2 regions of the Salibacterium sp. K-3 genome follow, and region 1 is predicted to be linked to the other one. Evidence: riboswitches for the same ligand, from Rfam matches in the RefSeq annotation. Region 1 holds a riboswitch; the other holds the start of a gene.
The links. Region 1 has a riboswitch for cyclic di-GMP ahead of ACW9JV_RS12500 (anti-repressor SinI family protein). Riboswitches for the same ligand answer to the same signal wherever they lie in the genome.
Positions count from the first base shown of each region.

Region 2: another riboswitch for cyclic di-GMP. It lies ahead of ACW9JV_RS06625 (hypothetical protein); the one in region 1 lies ahead of ACW9JV_RS12500 (anti-repressor SinI family protein).

Region 1 is NZ_JBSVZE010000002.1:72,827-82,189, reverse strand. It holds gene ACW9JV_RS12545 (TerC family protein) at 1-174, shown strand, start outside; gene ACW9JV_RS12540 (superoxide dismutase family protein) at 393-1,031, opposite strand; gene ACW9JV_RS12535 (hypothetical protein) at 1,161-1,361, shown strand; gene ACW9JV_RS12530 (3-dehydroquinate synthase II) at 1,395-1,946, shown strand; partial or broken gene ACW9JV_RS12525 (AhpC/TSA family protein) at 1,963-2,403, opposite strand; gene ACW9JV_RS12520 (cation:proton antiporter) at 2,805-4,631, shown strand; gene ACW9JV_RS12515 (DUF2325 domain-containing protein) at 4,677-5,144, shown strand; gene ACW9JV_RS12510 (hypothetical protein) at 5,147-5,632, shown strand; gene ACW9JV_RS12505 (diacylglycerol/lipid kinase family protein) at 5,773-6,669, shown strand; cyclic di-GMP riboswitch class I at 6,704-6,793, shown strand; gene ACW9JV_RS12500 (anti-repressor SinI family protein) at 6,827-6,946, shown strand; gene ACW9JV_RS12495 (helix-turn-helix domain-containing protein) at 7,145-7,471, shown strand; gene ACW9JV_RS12490 (anti-repressor SinI family protein) at 7,711-7,845, opposite strand; gene ACW9JV_RS12485 (helix-turn-helix domain-containing protein) at 7,835-8,203, opposite strand; gene ACW9JV_RS12480 (SE1832 family protein) at 8,910-9,086, opposite strand; gene ACW9JV_RS12475 (ABC transporter ATP-binding protein) at 9,269-9,363, shown strand, end outside.
Region 2 is NZ_JBSVZE010000001.1:1,328,688-1,338,050, reverse strand. It holds gene accB (acetyl-CoA carboxylase biotin carboxyl carrier protein) at 1-219, opposite strand, end outside; gene ACW9JV_RS06635 (TetR/AcrR family transcriptional regulator) at 255-887, opposite strand; gene accC (acetyl-CoA carboxylase biotin carboxylase subunit) at 904-2,265, opposite strand; gene ACW9JV_RS06625 (hypothetical protein) at 2,584-3,018, opposite strand; cyclic di-GMP riboswitch class I at 3,184-3,268, opposite strand; gene ACW9JV_RS06620 (dimethylarginine dimethylaminohydrolase family protein) at 3,410-4,258, opposite strand; gene ACW9JV_RS06615 (4a-hydroxytetrahydrobiopterin dehydratase) at 4,402-4,698, shown strand; gene ACW9JV_RS06610 (DUF5665 domain-containing protein) at 4,861-5,199, shown strand; gene ACW9JV_RS06605 (DUF948 domain-containing protein) at 5,256-5,705, shown strand; gene ACW9JV_RS06600 (hypothetical protein) at 5,702-5,989, shown strand; gene ACW9JV_RS06595 (maleylacetate reductase) at 6,083-7,147, opposite strand; gene ACW9JV_RS06590 (flavin reductase family protein) at 7,164-7,784, opposite strand; gene ACW9JV_RS06585 (acetyl-CoA C-acyltransferase) at 7,814-9,019, opposite strand; gene ACW9JV_RS06580 (3-oxoacid CoA-transferase subunit B) at 9,020-9,363, opposite strand, start outside.

The DNA of each region.
Region 1 (9,363 bases):
AAACTGGCGGTCTATACGCTGTCCCACCCGGCGCTCGAAGTGCTTCCGGAAGCATTCGCCGAATCCACCCCGTGGAAAATTACGTTTTATACCGTACTCGTTCTGATAGCGCTCGGCGGGTGGTTTCTGTCGGGGAAAAAAGACGAGAACAACAAAAAAGGATCCCCGGCATAAAGATGTTTTTTCGGTCATGTTAGACCGTGACAGCTTTTTGTTATGCGGAGATCAAAGTGTCCATTATATTTGGATACTCGACATGTTCATAGGAAATCGCAACAAAGTGTCCAATACACCGATATTTTGGACAAAAATACAACACCTCGGGAAAAAGTGTCTCAAAAATCGGGAAAGGAGACACTTTCTCCCGGGATCTGGCCCGCAAACGGGGACGGTTACGCTTCAGCAGGTTCGATGACGCCGCATGAAATTCGGTTTCCGGAGTCACCGGTCTGCAGGGTCTGTTCATCAGGACCCGGCTCTCCGGTCTCTTCCTGGATATAACGGTCTGGAATGTTGGCGAAATTGTTCGCTCCGTCATGAAGAATAACGGCCAAATCTTCATTAACCAACTGCTCCGGCTGAATCTGGTCCAGGGTACTTATGAGATAAGCCGAGCCGTCTTCCATCCCGAACAGGGAGGGCATATCACCGGCGTGGGTTCCGTGGCTGGTTCCTGCGGGATTGAAGTGCCCGCCGGCCGTTGTAAACGGTCCATCCGGTGCATCCGTTTCACAGAGCCCGGTTTCATGAATGTGAAACCCGTGAAAACCGCCTGGGACTCCTTCATCGAAATCGGCCTGCATGAGAATGCCGTTATCTTTTGCAAAAAACCGGACGCTTCCGATCGCTGCTCCTTCTGTATTCATCATCCCGGCTTGTGCTATTTGGTCTGTAGAAGTGATTTCATTGTCGGAAAGAACATACTCCGCCTCTTCTTTTGGAAGGCTTTCCTCTTCATCAGGTGGCGCACAACCGGCTGCCAATCCCAGAGCGGCAGCAGCTGCAGCCATACATAAGCATTTTTTTATCATATATATCGTCCTCCTTCACGCCCATCTTTGCCAAACGTTTCTTTTTTTATCCCGGCATCAGGTGAAGAATAGACGCAGGTACGTTATACTGTGTACAGATTGAAATAATAGTCACGAAGGTGATGCTGTTTGGAAAACCTATTGAAGATCCTGGCAGGGGTATGGTTTATTTTGTTGATGTTTCAGATATTGTCCGCGTTTGCCGTCACATTCGCCGAGGTACCGGATTATGTCACAGTGCTTTTCATGACGGGATTCGGCGTGGTTGTTGTTCGTGAATTCAAAAGAGGGATCGTCCGGGAACTGGAACAGGACTCTTCCGGACAGTGAAGGTGCAGGAGCAGACCAGAAAGGAAGATCAAGGTGCAGGAAGAACAGGAACGATTATCATTTGGAGTCGTGGAAAAGATCACGCCGGTCGGAACCGGAACGAGGGTATGCATTGATACTGTGGACATACTTACACCCACTGAAGGCGTACCGGCGGGAAATACCGGGCACGGTTACCTACTGATTCTCTCAGAAAACCGGTCGTCGGAAACTTATCCGCCGAGGACATTCCGCATCAATGCGGGTGGGCTTCATCAATACATTTATCAGCGGGGGACGACGCGCTATCTGGAAGAACTGCGCGGAGGTGATTCTCTTGTCGTTTACAACGGGGCAGAATCAAAAGAGGTGCCCGTCGGCCGGGTGAAAATGGAAAAGCGGGAACTGAAGCGTGTCGAAGTGAACTGCAGCGGCATCCCTGTATCGGCCACCCTGCAGGACGCTGAGAGCGTCTTTCTGTTGAAGGAAGACGGAACAGCTGTCTCGATGAGAGAACTGCAGGAAGGCGACCGGATCTGTTGTTTTGCCGATGAACCCGGCCGTCATCTCGGCACAAAAATAGAAGAACAGATTAACGAGTATTAAGCAGCAGGCTGCCGGGTTACGTAATGTACGTATCGGCAGCCTGCTTCAGCTGTTCGATGGAAGCGTGATCTTCCGGAGAATCATCAAGATGTTTCCACTGCAGTTTTCGATTTCCATCAAACAGCCAGGATCCTCCCTGGATAAAGACATCGGATTTCTGCATGGATGTTTTGACAACTTTTCGTTTTTCTTCTTCTTTTGGAAGAATATCTTTGACCTTACCGGTTACTGTTCCAAGAGCAGCCTTACCGAGCAGCTTCCACTTGCTCATGCTTTCATGACCGAAACCTTCGAACGCTTCTTTCTCCGGATCGGCATACAGAGGAAACGGGTGCGGCCCGTAGGCTTCCTCAAAAGAAGAAAGAAGGTTGACAGAAGCCGGAAACACGGCGATCAGTTTCACACCGCGATCGTTCTGAAATTCATCCGCGTGCTCACGCAACTGCGCGAGAAATTCTCTGCAGAACGGTCAGCCGGGGTGCCGCAGAAAAATGACGAACGCCGGTGTTCCGGCAATTCTATTTTCCAGATGGCAGTCTGATCCATCTGTTTTTTTCAGTATATAGTCTGTATCCACAAACCAAACCTCCTCATTTCTTCTGTCCCCATTATAAAGTTTTTATAAATCAAAGCCAATGGATTGAAAAAAACCCGTATCATGTTGTATTGTTTTGTTTCGGGCATCATCTTACGAACAATGACATACACGTATACAGTTCATAGCATAAAACTTTCATCACGTTTTGCGCATGCCGCTATCTGCATATCGGATGCATCTGCAGCGCTTGGGAGAAGTGGAGTTCTGCCGGTAAAAGCGTTGTGTTCATGTCACACGAAGAAGAGAGAGAGGAACCTGATATGTTTGATTCAATTTTGTCCCACTTGATGATGATAGGTGTATTGGGGATAGGGTCACAGTGGTTTGCGTGGCGTTTCCGCATGCCGGCGATTGTCGTCATGTCGGTGGCAGGTCTTCTCGTCGGGCCGATTTTCGGCATTATGACCCCGAGTGAAGATTTCGGTTCATTGTTCAATCCGATTATATCTGTTGCCGTGGCCATCATTCTTTTTGAAGGCAGCCTGAATCTGGATTACCGTGAAATACGCGGATTGGGTAAGTCGGTCTACCGGATTATTACGCTGGGTGCGCTTTTGGCCTGGATACTCGGTTCATTAACCGCTTTTTTTATAGCCGGGTTGTCGTGGGCGATCTCCTTCGTTATCGGAGGACTTTTTATTGTGACCGGGCCGACCGTAATTCTGCCGCTTCTCCGGCAGGCTAAATTGAAAGCAAGGCCGGCTGCAATCCTGAAATGGGAAGGGGTCGTCGTCGACCCGCTTGGTGCCCTTCTGGCCGTTTTTGCCTTTGAAATTATTCAGTTTCTTACCGTTGATACGGTCACAGCGGGCGCCCTTCTGCTATTCTTTCTGGCATCGCTGTTTGCCATTGCGATCGGATGGGCATGCGGCCGGGGGATAGGCTGGATGTTTGAAACAGGATTTGTTCCGGAGTTTCTGAAATCCCCGATGGTATTCACGGTTGTGATCGCCTGCTTTTCGGCAGCCGACGAAGTCATGCATGAAACCGGACTTCTGGCCGTGACAGCGATGGGGATGACCATGGCCAATATGCACATTGCCTCCCTCAGTGATATGAGGCACTTCAAGGAAAATATATCGGTGCTGCTTCTTTCCGGCATTTTTATTATGATCACGGCATCTCTTGACCGCGAAATTCTGCTCCAGGTGTTTGATCCGCGGATCATGGCCTATGTTCTGTTGATGCTGATCATCGTGCGGCCGTTGTCTATATGGATTTCGACCATTAACACGGAGTTGTCATTAAAGGAAAAAGCGCTCGTCGGCTGGATAGCGCCCCGCGGTATTGTGGCACTCACCGTTGCCGGCTATTTTGCGAATGTGCTGGAGCAGGCAGGTTATCCCGGTGCTTCGATCGTCACCCCATTGACATTTGCCCTTGTCTTTTCAACCGTTTGTGCACACGGGTTTTCCATTGGACCGCTTGCCCGGAAACTGGGGCTGTCGCTGGAAGGAAAGCCGGGAGTGATCATCGTGGGCGGAAGTGCGTTCACCACGGCGCTTGCGAAAACGCTGAAATCGATGAAAATCCCTGTTCTTATTACAGACACTTCCTTCGAACAGCTTTTTAACGCGAGGACCGAAGGGGTTCCTTATTACCGGGGCGAAATTCTGTCGGAGCAGACGGAATATTATCTGGATCTGACACCGTACGAGAAATTAATCGCTGCCACCGACAGAGATTCGTACAATTCCCTCGTCTGTACGACATTTGTACCGGATATCGGCCGGAATGATCTGTTTCAGCTCAGCTGGCATGATCCGGAAAAGGAACATCCGGACGATCTTGTCATGCGGATCGGCGGCCGTATCCTGTTTGAGAAAGGCGCGACCTATGCCGAACTGAACCGTAAAATCGAAGAAGGGTATCAGTTTGTACAGACCAAGCTGTCGAAACAGTATACGTATAAGTCGTTTCTGCAGGATATTCAGGAAGATACGCTTCCCATTCTCAACTTAAAGCCGACCGGAAAATTTGATTTCTTTACAAGTGAAGCTCCATTGAAACCGGAAGCAGGCGATACCATTATCAGTCTCGCGCCGCCTGTGCATCCCGTTGAGAAAGATCCGGAAGGCGCCGAATGAACGTAATAACAGACAAAACCCTCCCACATGCCGGGAGGGTTTTTGTTGTTGGAAGGAATGCAAAATGTTTTAAGATCCAGCTGCAGCGTCCAGCCGCTTCCGCTTTTCTTATTGACATCGGAAGAAAAATCCAATAGACTACAGGTAAGACTTATTGAGAATGATTATCATTATTGTCGGAGGTGCTTTCTGGTGGACACGTTAATGATTGTAGGGGCGGACAAGCTCGGTTCGATCCCGAAACGGCTGCAGGAAGTGGGTTTTCAGGATATTTCTCATGTAAGCGGACGGAAAGTGAAAATGGTGCAGAAAAATATCCCGGAAGATGTAGATCTTGTGTTAATACTTACTGACTTTATCAATCACAATATGACCGACAAAGTGAAGGAGAAAGCAAAAGAACAGAATGTGCCGGTCTGTTTCGCAAAACGGTCATGGTGTTCTATCTATAAAACATTGGCCAACTGCGAAGAAGTGTGCAGAAAATGCCCGATGCTCCAGGGGGAGGAATAACCGTGAACCAGGAACCGGAATACATCCAGCACATCACCCAGAAAAACTCCGAACTCACCATGCAGGAATATTTCAATATGCTGCTCGAACAGCTCTCGGAAGGAAAGGTTCACACATCCGCCGATCTGCTTCGTTTGATAAAAAGGCGTTGGAAACTTGTAGCTGTCGATCAATTTCCAGACGTTTATCAATATGTGATTACGTTACCTGTTATTATGGACGAGTGCCTGAAAATGCTCCCCGGCTTTTCCTTTCAGCAGAAAGACTTCAGATGTAAAGCGGGAGACGCTGTCGTCACCGGATACAGGACGGACGGTGAAGAAGTAGAGGCGTGGATGTTTTTCCACGGCACCAATGAACAAAAACAGTACCTGCTGCACCGCGCCGTGCAGATGCTTGAGCAGCAGTATCCGGAACAGTACTGGACGCTCACTGCCCTTGATCCTGCCGCGGGGGAACGGTTCTGCAGAAAAAAATACGGCCTCTGAATGTTTTCCACAATCAGGCACCTTCGTTTCTGTTTCAGCGGGACGGAGGTGTTTTTCTGTTCGTCTTCCCGATTTGGTTTACAAAAACCAAAGATCAAGTTACATTAAAGACAATATAACTTAGCTGAAGGATGAACCGAATGTACGAGAAAGCATTGATGCTGATAAATGGAAATGCAGGGCAGTCATTCATTCAAAAAAATATGGAACTCACAGCAGGGATTTTAACCAGCCACATCGAACAATTAGTTGTACAAAAAACGCAGTATATAAGTCATGCTGAAGAATTGTTAAAAGAGAGGGGGGACGCCTATCATGTTATTATCGTCATGGGTGGTGACGGTACGGTTCATGAATGTATAAACGGATTGGCGGCACTGGATGATCCTCCACCTGTCTGTATTCTACCGGGAGGTACATGCAATGACTTTTCGAGGACGCTGGCCGTTCCGCAGCATATAAAAAGGGCCGCAGCCAGTCTCATGAACGGCACCACGAGGTATGTGGACATCGGGAAAATGAATGAACGCTATTTTTCCAATTTTTATGGTATTGGACTGATAGCCCAGACATCGGAGAACATTAACGGGGACTGGAAGGACAAGCTTGGAAAGGTCAGTTATTTCATCAGCGCGCTTCAGACGTTCACGAACCCGCAGCCCTTTTCCTTTGAACTGACGCTCGATGACGAAACAATGTCGGACGAGGCCGTTATGGTTCTTATTGTGAACGGTAATTTCATCGGAGCGTCACAGCTTCCGTTTCAGGGTATCATTCCCGATGACGGCTTGTTTAACATCTTTGTCGTAAGCCAGGGCGGGGCTTCGCTGTTACGGGAATATCTGACAGCGAAAAATCCATTAGCCTGGGATCTGGAACAGACGGATATAAAGCATTACCAGGCCCGGCACGTGAAGCTGGATACTCCGGAACCGATGAAAGCGGACACAGACGGAGAAATGTACATGAAGACACCGGTAACCATTGACAATAAGCCGGCCCAAATACCGTTTTTGGTGCCGGAATCCGAAGTGTAACCGGTCCTGTAAAACGGTTTTACGTTTACCAACCTTCAGAAAAAGGCAACTCTGTCGAAAGGCAGGGACGCAAAGTTACAGGCCTGTCGTCAATTTCCTTGACCAGGGCGGCTGGACTGCCTAAGGCAATCCAATAGGCTTTAGGAGGTTGAATCTTATGCAGATACCGGCAAAACTCGATCAGGAATGGGTGATCCTGATAAAAGAAGCCAAAGCTGCCGGCTTGAGTGTCGAGGAAGTAAAATCCTTTCTGGAAAAACAACATGTGGAATCCTGATAGGAAAAAAGCCATCTTTCTAAGATTGGCTTTTTTTCCATTATCGAAGCGTATATAATAAAGATGATGTACTGAAACGCAGGTCTGCTTTATCCCATATATTTCAAACGCTTTTTGTTGTTCAATATAACAAACTTTTATTCGTTATATGTTATAATGCAACCATACAGGTAATGATAAAGGAGTCCGGCTATGACGATGATAGGAGATCGAGTGAAAAAGTACCGTAAAGAAAAAAACATTTCGTTAACCGAACTGGCTGAACAGGCCGGTGTCGCGAAATCTTACCTGAGTGCTATGGAACGAAATATCCAGACCAACCCCTCCGTGCAATTTCTTGAAAAAGTGTCCGTTGTACTGGATGTGCCGGTGGATGCTCTCTTGAAAGACGAAAGTGATCTTGAAGAGAAGGACCTGGATGATGAGTGGCTTTCGATTGTTCAGGAAGCCATGAATTCCGGAGTGACAAAAGAACAATTTAAAGAGTTTCTTGAATTCAATAAATGGCGGTCCAAAAACCAGTAAAAAGCGGATACCAAAGAGAGAGGAGCTGTATAAAAGGAACAGCTCTTTTTCTGTGACAAAGAGAATTCAACCCCGGGCAGGAGTGGAAGGCGGCTGCATTGATCGCCGGCACTGGAACAATCCATTCACGGAAAGCGCCCGCCTGCAGCGCATGCCCCAATATTAGTGAAACATTTTTTGGCTGTTACTAAACTCTTGATACGGCCTCTCTTTTTTGCAGCTGCCCGTTTGACTTTGTCCTACTTATGATCATTCTGGTTTTGGTCCGCCAGAAAAACCAGCACCTCTTCCGGGGAGAGCCCGATATTTTTTGCTTCATCGATCAAAGCCACCCATTCCTTGTCCAGATATTGCCCCTCTTCCTTATTGCCCATTTAAGCTCCCTCCATTTTTTTTCCGTTTCGCCCAATTATCATATTTGATATATTCCTGAAAATGCTTGAACTGTTCTTTGCTTACTCCTTCCCGGATCGCCTCCTGGACGAGAAGAATCCACTCTTCATCGAGCAGTTGTTCTTCGCTGTAGAGTTCAGTCATGGAATCTTCAATCAGTTCCTCCACCGAAATATCCATCACCGAGGCGATTTTTTTCAAAACTTCAATAGAGGGGTTCTGTTTTACGTCTCGTTCAATATAACTTAAATATGATTTGGAAATACCGGTACGGTTGGAAAGTTCGGACAGGGAGAGCCTTTTTTTCCTTCGGTATAATTTTAATTTTTGACCAAGCATAAGCCCTTCTCCCTTATTTCTTCGTTTTGTTCATTATATAAAACAAAAAGGAATTTTCAAAAATTGAAATTAGGAGAACGAAAGAGAAAATACGTTATATAGAACAGAATTTGTTCGATATATGGTTTAATTGGCATATTTTAAACCTTTTCAGCAGGATTTATTCGTTATATATTTTTGTTATATTCTATAAAACGAACAGAGAGGGTGTATCATGGTCAGGCTTCGGGGCGGTACGTATTACACTTATTTGTTTGGACATCTCGTGGTATTGTTTTATATGAAAAACAATCGCTGTCGATTGTATATTGACGGGACATACAGGGGGGAGGCGTCTTTTCATTACGTAAGGGCGGAAATACACAGACTGAAGCAGACTGGACGACCTCTGTATCTTTATTACCGTGGAGAAAACATCTGGAAGGAAGGGCGGAAAGGACTCTTTGTTCATGTAAGGGCGTAGGTACAGCTGCCTTCGTCGTTTGTTTCTTTTTCCATTGACAACAGAAAAGGTATTTTTAGACAATAGTGGAAGAGAAACTGTATTCGAAGGAGAGTCCACCTTGTTTCAGCGGCTGCTTGTTTTATCCCTGATTCTTATTGCCGTGTGCTTTATCGGCTATTACCTGCTTGATACCAGCCCGGGCTATACCATCGGAGCCCTTCCTGTGTAACAGAAAAACCGTGGGAATGTCCCACGGTTTTTTTACATTTTTTGAAGAGCTGTGTGAAGCTCCTTCATTTCATTTTCAATCAGCTCGAGTTCACGGATCGCGCCGGCTGCATTCCCCCCGACTGTCTCGAGCTTATCGAGGTCGCCCTGGATGCGGATATAATCCATTTTCAGATGCTGGATTTTTTCTTCGATTTCCTTTTTTTCCATCGTTTCAGCCTCCATTCGCTGTCGCTGACTGCAACATATCATATGGATCGAAGGGACTCAAATGATAAGATTTTTCAATACGTCTTGCAAAGTATCGCATCAGGCTTTATAATTTTTAATGAAAATGATTATCAATGTTATGACAGCTTGTTTTTACCGGGAAATCGAAAGGGGTATCAGACATGTCAAAACTGTCTACCGAACATATAGCAGTCGCCTATAACGATCACACGATCATTGATGATATGAATATTGAGGTTCCTGAAGGTGTCATAAC
Region 2 (9,363 bases), on a different contig from region 1:
GCTTTCTTCCGCAGACTCTGCCGCGGGAGCAGGGGCAGGAGTGGGAGCAGGGGCCTGTTGTACCGGTTGTACCTGAGGAACCGCCTGGGCTGCTGCACCCGTACTGCCTTCTTTCTTAATCGTAATTTTTTCCTGCGTTTCTCCCTGGATTTTCAGTTCTCCCACAGACGATTCATCCACCGCCCGGATCAATTCCTTAATTTCGTCCATCGTAAACATTCGATACACTCCTTGTCCTCGGTTTAATTCGCATGCTACACCACTTTATGTTCCAGAAAAAACCGCTGGTATTCCGGCTTATTTCTGGCATTTTCGGTCAATACAGCCTGCATGATTAAGTCGGCATAAATATCGGCTATTTCCCGGACCGAATACTCTCCATCCGCTTTATACCATTTATATGTCCAGTTTATCATTCCAAAGATTGCCATGGATGTGATCGGTACGGGAAGTTCCTGGCGGAAATCTCCATGTTTTTTCCCATCCTCGACGACGGAAAACATCATATCTTTATAACGGTCACGCTTCCTTTTTATACTGTCAAAATAATCCGGCGATAAATACAGACTTTCCTGATAAAAAACCGTTACATGGGCCTGGTACACTTCAAACATGCGTACAAACGAATGGACCGTTTCGTATAGTTTTTCTGCCGGCGTATCCCAGCTTGCATGAGCCTGATAGGCTTTTTCAATAATATACGTGATAAACGATTCATGAATCGTATAAAGCAGCTCATCTTTTGATTTGAAATTATGATAAAAACCGCCTTTGGAAGTGCCGCTTTCCTGAACGATCTTATCGACGGTCACCGCATGAAATCCAAATTCTTCAAATAATTGAAGAGCCGCTTCGGTTATCCGCTGTTTTGTCGTTTTCACCGGCACGAATACCACCTGCTTTCTATCCGTCGGAGGATGATTCCAAAACCTGAAACTCTTCCAGAAAAGCTGTTGTAAACTCCCCTTTGCGGAATACCTCATGGTCCATTAAAGCGGTATGGAAAGGTATCGTTGTAAACACACCCTCCACCACAAATTCTGATAAAGCCCGTTTCATTCTGTTAATCGCTTCATCTCTCGTGGATCCTTTCACAATCAGCTTGGCCACCATGGAATCATAATGAGGAGTAATCGTGTAGCCTGGATATACGGCACTGTCTATTCTTACTCCAAAACCTCCCGGAGGCAGATACGTATCAATCTTCCCGGGGGACGGCATAAAATTCCGGCCCGGATTTTCAGCGTTAATTCTGCATTCCAGCGCCCATCCTTCTATCTTGATATCTTCCTGTGTACAGCTGAGCGAACGTCCTGAAGCAGCCAGTATCTGTTCTTTGACGAGATCGATACCGGTCACTTCTTCGGTTACCGGGTGTTCTACCTGAATCCGGGTGTTCATTTCCATAAAATAAAACTGTTTGTGTTTATCCAGTAAAAATTCGATGGTACCTGCTCCGCAGTAATCGACCGCTTTGGCGGCATTGACGGCAGCCTGACCCATTACCTGCCGTGTGTCTTCATCCAGCGCAGGGGAAGGTGCTTCTTCCACCAGTTTTTGATGGCGGCGTTGAATGGTGCAGTCCCGTTCTCCGAAATGAACGACATTGCCGTGTTTATCCGCCATAATCTGAATTTCGACATGCCGCGGTTCTTCCACGAATTTTTCCATGTAAACTCCAGAATCTCCGAATGCTGTAGCGGCTTCCTGCTGTGCCATCTGAATAGCATGGCGCAGGTCTTCCGGGTCGCGGGCAATTCTCATCCCTTTCCCGCCGCCGCCGGCAGTTGCCTTCACAATAACCGGGTAACCGATATCCTCTGCTGTATCCAGTGCTTCCTCTTCGTTCTCAATAATGCCGTCCGTACCGGGTACAATCGGAACACCGGCGTCTTTCATTGTTTCCCGGGCAACGGCTTTTGCCCCCATTTTACTAATGGCTTCAGCCGAGGGTCCGATAAATGTCAGATTATGATCGGCACAAATCTCGGCGAACTCCGCATTTTCGGATAAAAAGCCGTATCCTGGATGCACGGCATCCGCTCCTGTTTTTAAAGCTGTTGCGATCAGGTTTGTTTTGTTTAAATAACTTTCCGCGGAAGACCTTGGACCGATACAATATGCTTCATCAGCCATCAGTACATGCAGGGCTTCCCGATCGGCATCTGAGTGAACAGCGACGGTTTCAATATCAAGTTCCCTGCAGGCGCGTATTACTCTTACCGCTATCTCTCCACGATTTGCAATCAATACTCTTTTAAACATTTGAGCACCTACTCTCCATTGCTTCCAGACTCTGAAAAGACCGACTAGTCAGTCTGTATGTAACCAATAGAAAACTGCTTTTGTAACGTAAGCACAAGTTTTCCACTTATATTTTACGTATCATCAAGCCTTATTACAAGTGTTTTTTTTTAGAGAGAAAAGATCGGGGCTGTATCAGAAAGTACAGCCCTTTTCCTGTGAGAAAGAAAATGTAACCAAGGCAGAAGCGGAAGGCGGCGACTATTTGTTGTTCGCCGGTTACAAACGGTCACCTCCTGTCTTCAGGCACCCTTGACAGAATGGAACGGAATGCCTTTATCATGTCGAAAAAACAGCGGCAACAGCTGTGAGATTGTCATCACTGTAATAAACTGTTTTATCTGAAGCCACATATATGCGGTGAAGTCCTCCGCCTATCGTATGCGGCCCTGCCCTTCCAGGGAAATACACTGCTTCCATGAGAATCGAAGGTTCGAGTCCGGGGCCTTGATCCTCCATTAGAAGAAAAAGCCGTTTATGGTTATAATACATGGATAACAGTCCATTTCCCGCATACTTCAGTGCATTAGTCATCAATTCCTGCGCCGACAGAACGACAGCATCCCGTTTCACATTGCTGCACATCCGGGATGTTTCAAGGGTCCGGAATAGAATATCTGTAACCCGGCTGACATCATCAGTAATAAATACCGGTTCCCGCAGCAGCGGATCCAGGGAATGAAGCCTCTGCAGTGTGGCAGCACTTAACTTCACCGGAGGTCGCAGGGACGATTTTGTACAGGGATGAGACTGGATATGATTTGAAAGGAATGCAGGTATAACAAAACACCCTCTTTCTCCCTTAATGTAAGGTCTGAAGAAAGAAAGGCTGCCACACACTGGAGCTGCCATTGATGTAAAATAAACATGAAGAGGATGAATGGCAGCCCGGCTGCCCTGGCATAAATGCTTTAGGCCCGTGGCTTTGCGTCTCCGTTTTTCAACGGATTTGCCTTTCTCGATAATGAGTACTTAGACTTATTTTAATTATATCTTTTCCCTTATTATTTGACAATCTTAGACATAACATGGTGTTACATTCCGTGAATTGCTGCGGGGAAATAACACCAGGCTGCACCATACGACATTTCCCGCCTGCCTTTCGTCATTCCGAAAATTGCCGTTTTAAAGGAAATGTAACGCAACGGAAGGCTCCGCCGGATTTAATAATCTCCGAGAAATCAACTTCGATAATGCGAAATCCCCAATTTTTCAACACTTGATTCAGCCTTTTATTTTCCGGGAGAGCGATGACCTTATTACTGCCGATCCCCAACACATTCACTGCAAGCTGAAACTGCTCTTCCTCCCCTGCAACAATGGTCCGGTAATGCATCTTTATTTCCCGCAGAGCCCGTTTTGAGAAGGCAGGTTCATAGATAATGGCCGTACCCGGAGAAATAATATTAAATACACAGTCCAGGTGCAGATGCTGCTCTTCCAACGGAAGATGAACGATTTTTTTATCGGGAAATAACGTTTTCAGTTCTTCCACGGCCGATATCGTCGTACGGCCGCTCTCCGCCGCAAATAGAAGAGAACCGTCCATAATAATGTCTCCGCCTTCCAGGGCTCCCGCTTTTATTTCCTGATAACGCCAGCCGTTTTCGTCCATCCATTTTTTCACACTTGTCGTTTCCGGTTCCCTTACGTCTTCATTCATTTTACCGATGAAAATACCCTTATCCGATGTAAATCCAAGATCTCTCGTAAAAACCTGTTCCGGCATTTCCTCTTCCGGCGGGAGCAGATGCACATGAATATTATGGTTTTGCAGCACTTCTCTCAATTCCCGGTGCTGCGCCTCCGCTTTCTGTTGATCAATATTCTCGTTATGATACCGCTTCTGCGTGTCATTGATCGGTTTTACGATCCGCATCTTTTCCGGTCTGCACATCAGGACTTCTTCCAGACGCCCGTATTCATTTTCGGCGTATCCATCACGTGTCCGCATATCCTATACTCCTTTCTTCTATAAAAAGGATACCCTATTTGTGCGTTCCTTACGCACGTTTCCTGTGCATCGCACCTACAGGTTTAAGGGTCGGCCTTAAGGGGTATAGATATGTTGTGACTAATTAAAGGAGGGTGGTCCATATGAGTACGTTGGATAATGAAACCATTGAACGCAGACTGAATGAATTGGACGGCTGGGAGCGTTCCGATGCAAAAACCATTGAACGTACTTTTTCTTTCAAGGAATTTCTGACAGGTATATCTTTTGTCGACAAAATGGCAGCTTACGCCGAAGATGTACAGCATCATCCCCATGTAACGATTGACTATACCACCATTACCGTCAGGCTTTCCACCCATGATCAAGGCGGAATTACAGAAAAAGATATGGATTCCGCCGAGGCTTACAACCGGATTTTTGCAGAAATAACAACGTAATTGGTTTTTCTCCGGAGCTTCTTCCGGAGTTTTTTAGTAGTTGGGAATGTTTACCTGAGATCCAGCTTCTGCGCTTACGCTTTGCTTATGCCGCGTTTACCGAAGGCCGGGAAAGGGTAGAGAAAAAAAGAAAATCTCGTCGAAAGAATGAAGGGGATGGGTATGCCTGAAAAGCAGGAGAGGAAAAACATACGGCTCGAAAAGCGGAGAGAACCGCCTGATAAAGAGGAAATGAAAAAACTGGAGCAGCTGGTCGACAAACTGGAGAAAATCACAACGAATTCCAGAATGAAGGATCTTGCCTATCATTATACAAAAACCTCCGAAGTCATTAAAACGAATGTGATAGCAGGAGTGGCCCGCGGGGTGGGTTTAACCGTCGGCACGGCACTCTTTATTGCCATTTTATTTTTCATTCTCGCCCAATTTGAAACGATGCCGGTTATCGGCGAATACATCGGAAATCTGCTGGATGTTGTCGAAAATCAACGGGAATCATAAACATACCGGGACAGATTCATGATAAAATAGGAAAAGCATTCACAGGAGGGATAATATTGGATCTAGTAGGAATCAGTATACTTATTATTGCCATTGCATTTGCTGTTCTCGTCATTTTTCTAATCCGTGCACTGCACAATCTTACAAACGTCCTCGGGGGCGTCAGTAAAACCGTGGAAAAACTTCCGGATCAGCTGGATGACGTGATGAAAGAAACAGGAGTGGTTATTCATAACAGCAATGAGACCCTCCTTGATTTAAACGAAAAAATGCGTACGCTGAACCCGCTGTTTTATATTCTCGGTGATGCCGGCGAAGCCTCGAGAAAGTTGTCCTCTTCTCTCGTTGATGTGACAGCCTCTATGAAAAAAAATACGGATGAGGCTAAAGAACAGGCAGATAACAGGGATTTAGGAGGGCTGTATGGCGGTGCGGCTTTAGCTTATTATCTATTTCAGAAACGGAAGGCACTCAAAAATTTAAAAGAAAGTGATGAAACGTCATGAATAAACGGGCTGGATGGAAAGGTGCAGCTGCCGGCTTCGTTTCCGCTTTTACTGCTCTCCTTCTAACAGCTCCTCAGGATGGCGGAAATACCCGACGGCGTATCGCCGGAATGAGCAGACAAACTTTCAATGCACCGGCGAAACTGTTGGCTGCTTACCGCGGCAGAAAGCAGAAAATGCACGAATTCGGCAGGATCCGGCACGAGCAGCTGGCAGACGAACGAGCTTCTCTGAAAACGGGGGCACAGCAGTCGGCTGCTTCTGATTTAAAAAAATCCCCGTAATCATTTTTATATGAATGCTCCCGACTCCGCCTGAAGCCGGGAGCATTCATGTATAGAGGTGGAGAATTCAGAAAGGAGGGGGGGTTCCTTCTGCTACAACTCACGTTTTCCCTCCCAGGCCTGTTTCAACAACCTGGTCAAGTCCTTCTTCGTCACCGGACACGGGTTCATAAACGACTGCTGTATGACCTCTTCTGCTGCCGCTTCTATATGTTTCTCTTTCATCCCGAGTTCCGCCAGGGATCCCGGGCCGTTTCCACTTTCAATAAGCCGGAACAGCTGCTCCGGGACTTCTCCCTGCTTCAGCCCCAATGCTGTGGCTGCCCGTGCCATCGTTTCAGGAATACCTGCAGCATTATAAGCGATAACATACGGCAGAATGACGGTGTGTGTATCCGCGTGCGGAAGCCCTGCATTACCGCCGAGTGCATGACACAGCTTATGATGGAGGCCCATATCCGCCATATTTAAAGCTTCTCCGGCGAGCCAGCTGCCGTATAAAGCATTAGAGCGTGCCTCTCTGTCCCCGGGCACTGCAGTGATCTTTTGCAAACTGTGAAATAATGCACGGATCCCCTCTTCCGCCATAATCGAAGTTACAGGGTTACGCTTTGATGCGTATAACGCTTCAAAGCAGTGTGCCATCGAATTTATGCCGCTTGTCAATGATAAATACGAGGGCATCGTCAAGGTCAGTTCCGGATCATAAATTACCGTTTTCGGCTTGACCACCGGGTTTCTGCCGGTTCTTTTACCCTCTCTATACGTGATCCCCCATACAGATGTCATTTCCGATCCGGAATACGTCGTCGGCACAGCCAGGATCGGCAGGTGCGTATCCAATGCCGCTGCTTTTGCCAGTCCTACAGCAGATCCTCCTCCTATCGCAATTATCGCATCCGCCCCACTCTGCTGTATGACCCGCAGTATTTCAGAAACATTTTGTTCCGGAACATGCTGCTCTGCTGAAGCATGAATTCCTGCGCTTTTGCCCCCAAGCTGTTCCTGAATGACTTCAGCCGCTTCGAACCGTCCTTTGGTACAGACAATCAGTACGCGGGATACGCCCCATTCACATATTTCTTCTGCTGCTTCCTTTATTTTTCCGCTTCCGAACACAACACGCTCCGGCTGTGCTTCATAGAGGAATGATTCCATGCATACTCTCCCCCTTTTACTCGGATTCATTACTGAAAATAGGATATGGGCTCGATATGGACGCATAGTCTCCCGCCAGTCTTGCGAGCGGCTTCCATTTTTCAATATCGGTTTTATATGAATCGAGATAGACCGATTCTTCCACGTGAACCTGTACCACCGTTCCGAGAACGAGTGCATTTGTTCCAATCTCAAGAATCTGATCCAGCTGAAGCTCAAATGAAATAGGGGATTCTTCCACCCTTGGCGGCAGAATCAGATTGGAGGGATACGGAGTCAACGAGGCTTTCTGAAATTCATCTTCTCCTTCGGCAAACGGCTCTGACGATATCTGCATATTTTTACCAAGTGATTCCGGTACAACATTTACTACATATTCCCCGATATTGCGGATATTAGCCAGCGTATCTTTTCTTTCTTTAGGAGCCGGTGGTGTGGCGATCGATACTGCAAGGGTCGGCGGGGAAGGGCTTGCCACCGTGAAAAAACTGAACGGGGCAAGGTTTCGTGTACCATGTTTATCCTGAGTGGATATCCATGCGATGGGTCTTGGGACGACAGCACCGATAAGCAGTTTATACATTTCCCTTGTCTCCAGCTTCCCGGGGTCGATAAGTCTGACATTTTTATCCGACATCGTATTCCTCCTGTCGTCAGGCCGGTCTATTAATACCGTTCCCTTTTTACAACAACTGAAATTCCCTGCCCAACACCGATACACATCGTCGCCAGACCGCGCTCTGCTCCGGTCTTTGTCATCTCATGAATCAACCCGGTGAGGATCTTGGCGCCGCTTGCACCGAGCGGGTGGCCGAAGGCGATTGCCCCTCCGTTCACGTTGACGCGTTTATGATCCAGGCCCAATTCCCGGATACAGGCCAGCGCCTGCGAGGCAAACGCTTCATTCAGCTCCACGAGATCGAGATCCTGAGGACGCAGCTTCGTTTTGGCCAGCACCTTTCGGGTCGCATCAATCGGGGCGACGCCCATCACCGCTGGTTCCACCCCGGCCGTCGCCGATGCCTGAAAGGAGGCGAGCGGCTGTAAGCCCAGGGATTCGGCACGCTCCCGGCTCATCAGAAGGAGAGCGGCAGCTCCGTCATTCACCCCGGAGGCATTGCCGGCGGTAATGGTCCCGTCCGGAAACAGCGGCGGCAGGCTGCTCAGTTTGGCCATCGTCGTATCCGGGCGCGGATGTTCATCCCGGCTGACTATCGTTTCTTTACCCTTTTTGTCCGTCCCTGTAACGGGAATGACTTCATCCTCCATTCTTCCTGATTCCACCGCCTGTCTGGCGCGCTGCTGGCTTTCAAACGCGAACGCGTCCTGGTCGTTTCGGGAGACATCATACTTCCGGGCTACATTCTCGCCGGTCTCCGGCATGGAAGCCGTCCCGTACGCTTCTTCCAGGGACGGGTTCGGAAAACGCCATCCGATCGTCGTGTCATACAGTTCCATGTTCCCTCTCGGGAACTCCTTTTCCGGCTTTTTCATGACATACGGGGCGCGCGTCATGCTTTCGGTGCCACCGGCAATGATGATATCTTCTTCCCCCGTCATAATCGCGCGGGCGGCCATGCTCACCGCATCGAGGCTGGACCCGCACAGGCGGTTGATCGTCGTCCCCGTCACCGTCTGCGGAAGACCGGCGAGAAGCAGGGACATGCGGGCGACATTCCGGTTCTCCTCGCCAGCGCCGTTGGCGTTGCCGAAGATCACATCCCCGACCGCTTCCGGGGGAAGGGCCGGATTGCGTTCCAGCAGGGCCCGGATAACGACGGCGCCGAGGTCGTCCGGACGGATATCTTTCAGCGCGCCCTTGTATCTTCCAATCGGTGTACGGAGCGCATCCACGATCACGACATCCTTCATCTAGGCTCCCCCCTCTTCCTGCAGGGCGTCATCAATGCGGTACGACGCAGTGGTTGTTTCTTCGATCTCCTGCAGGGTGGCACCGCCCTGCAGTTCGGTCAGCACATACCCCTCCCCGATCCAGCGGAACACCGCCCGGTCGGTGATAAGGATGTCCGCCCGGCGTGTGGAAGTGACCGGGTACGTGCAGGCCTCCACCAGTTTCGGAGAGCCGTCTTTGGCGGTATGGTTCGTCGTGATCATAATGGTCCGGGCGCCGGCAAGAAGATCCATCGCCCCGCCGACCCCGATAATATCCTTGCCGGGAACGGCCCAGTTGGCAACCTGGCCTGCGCTGTCCACCT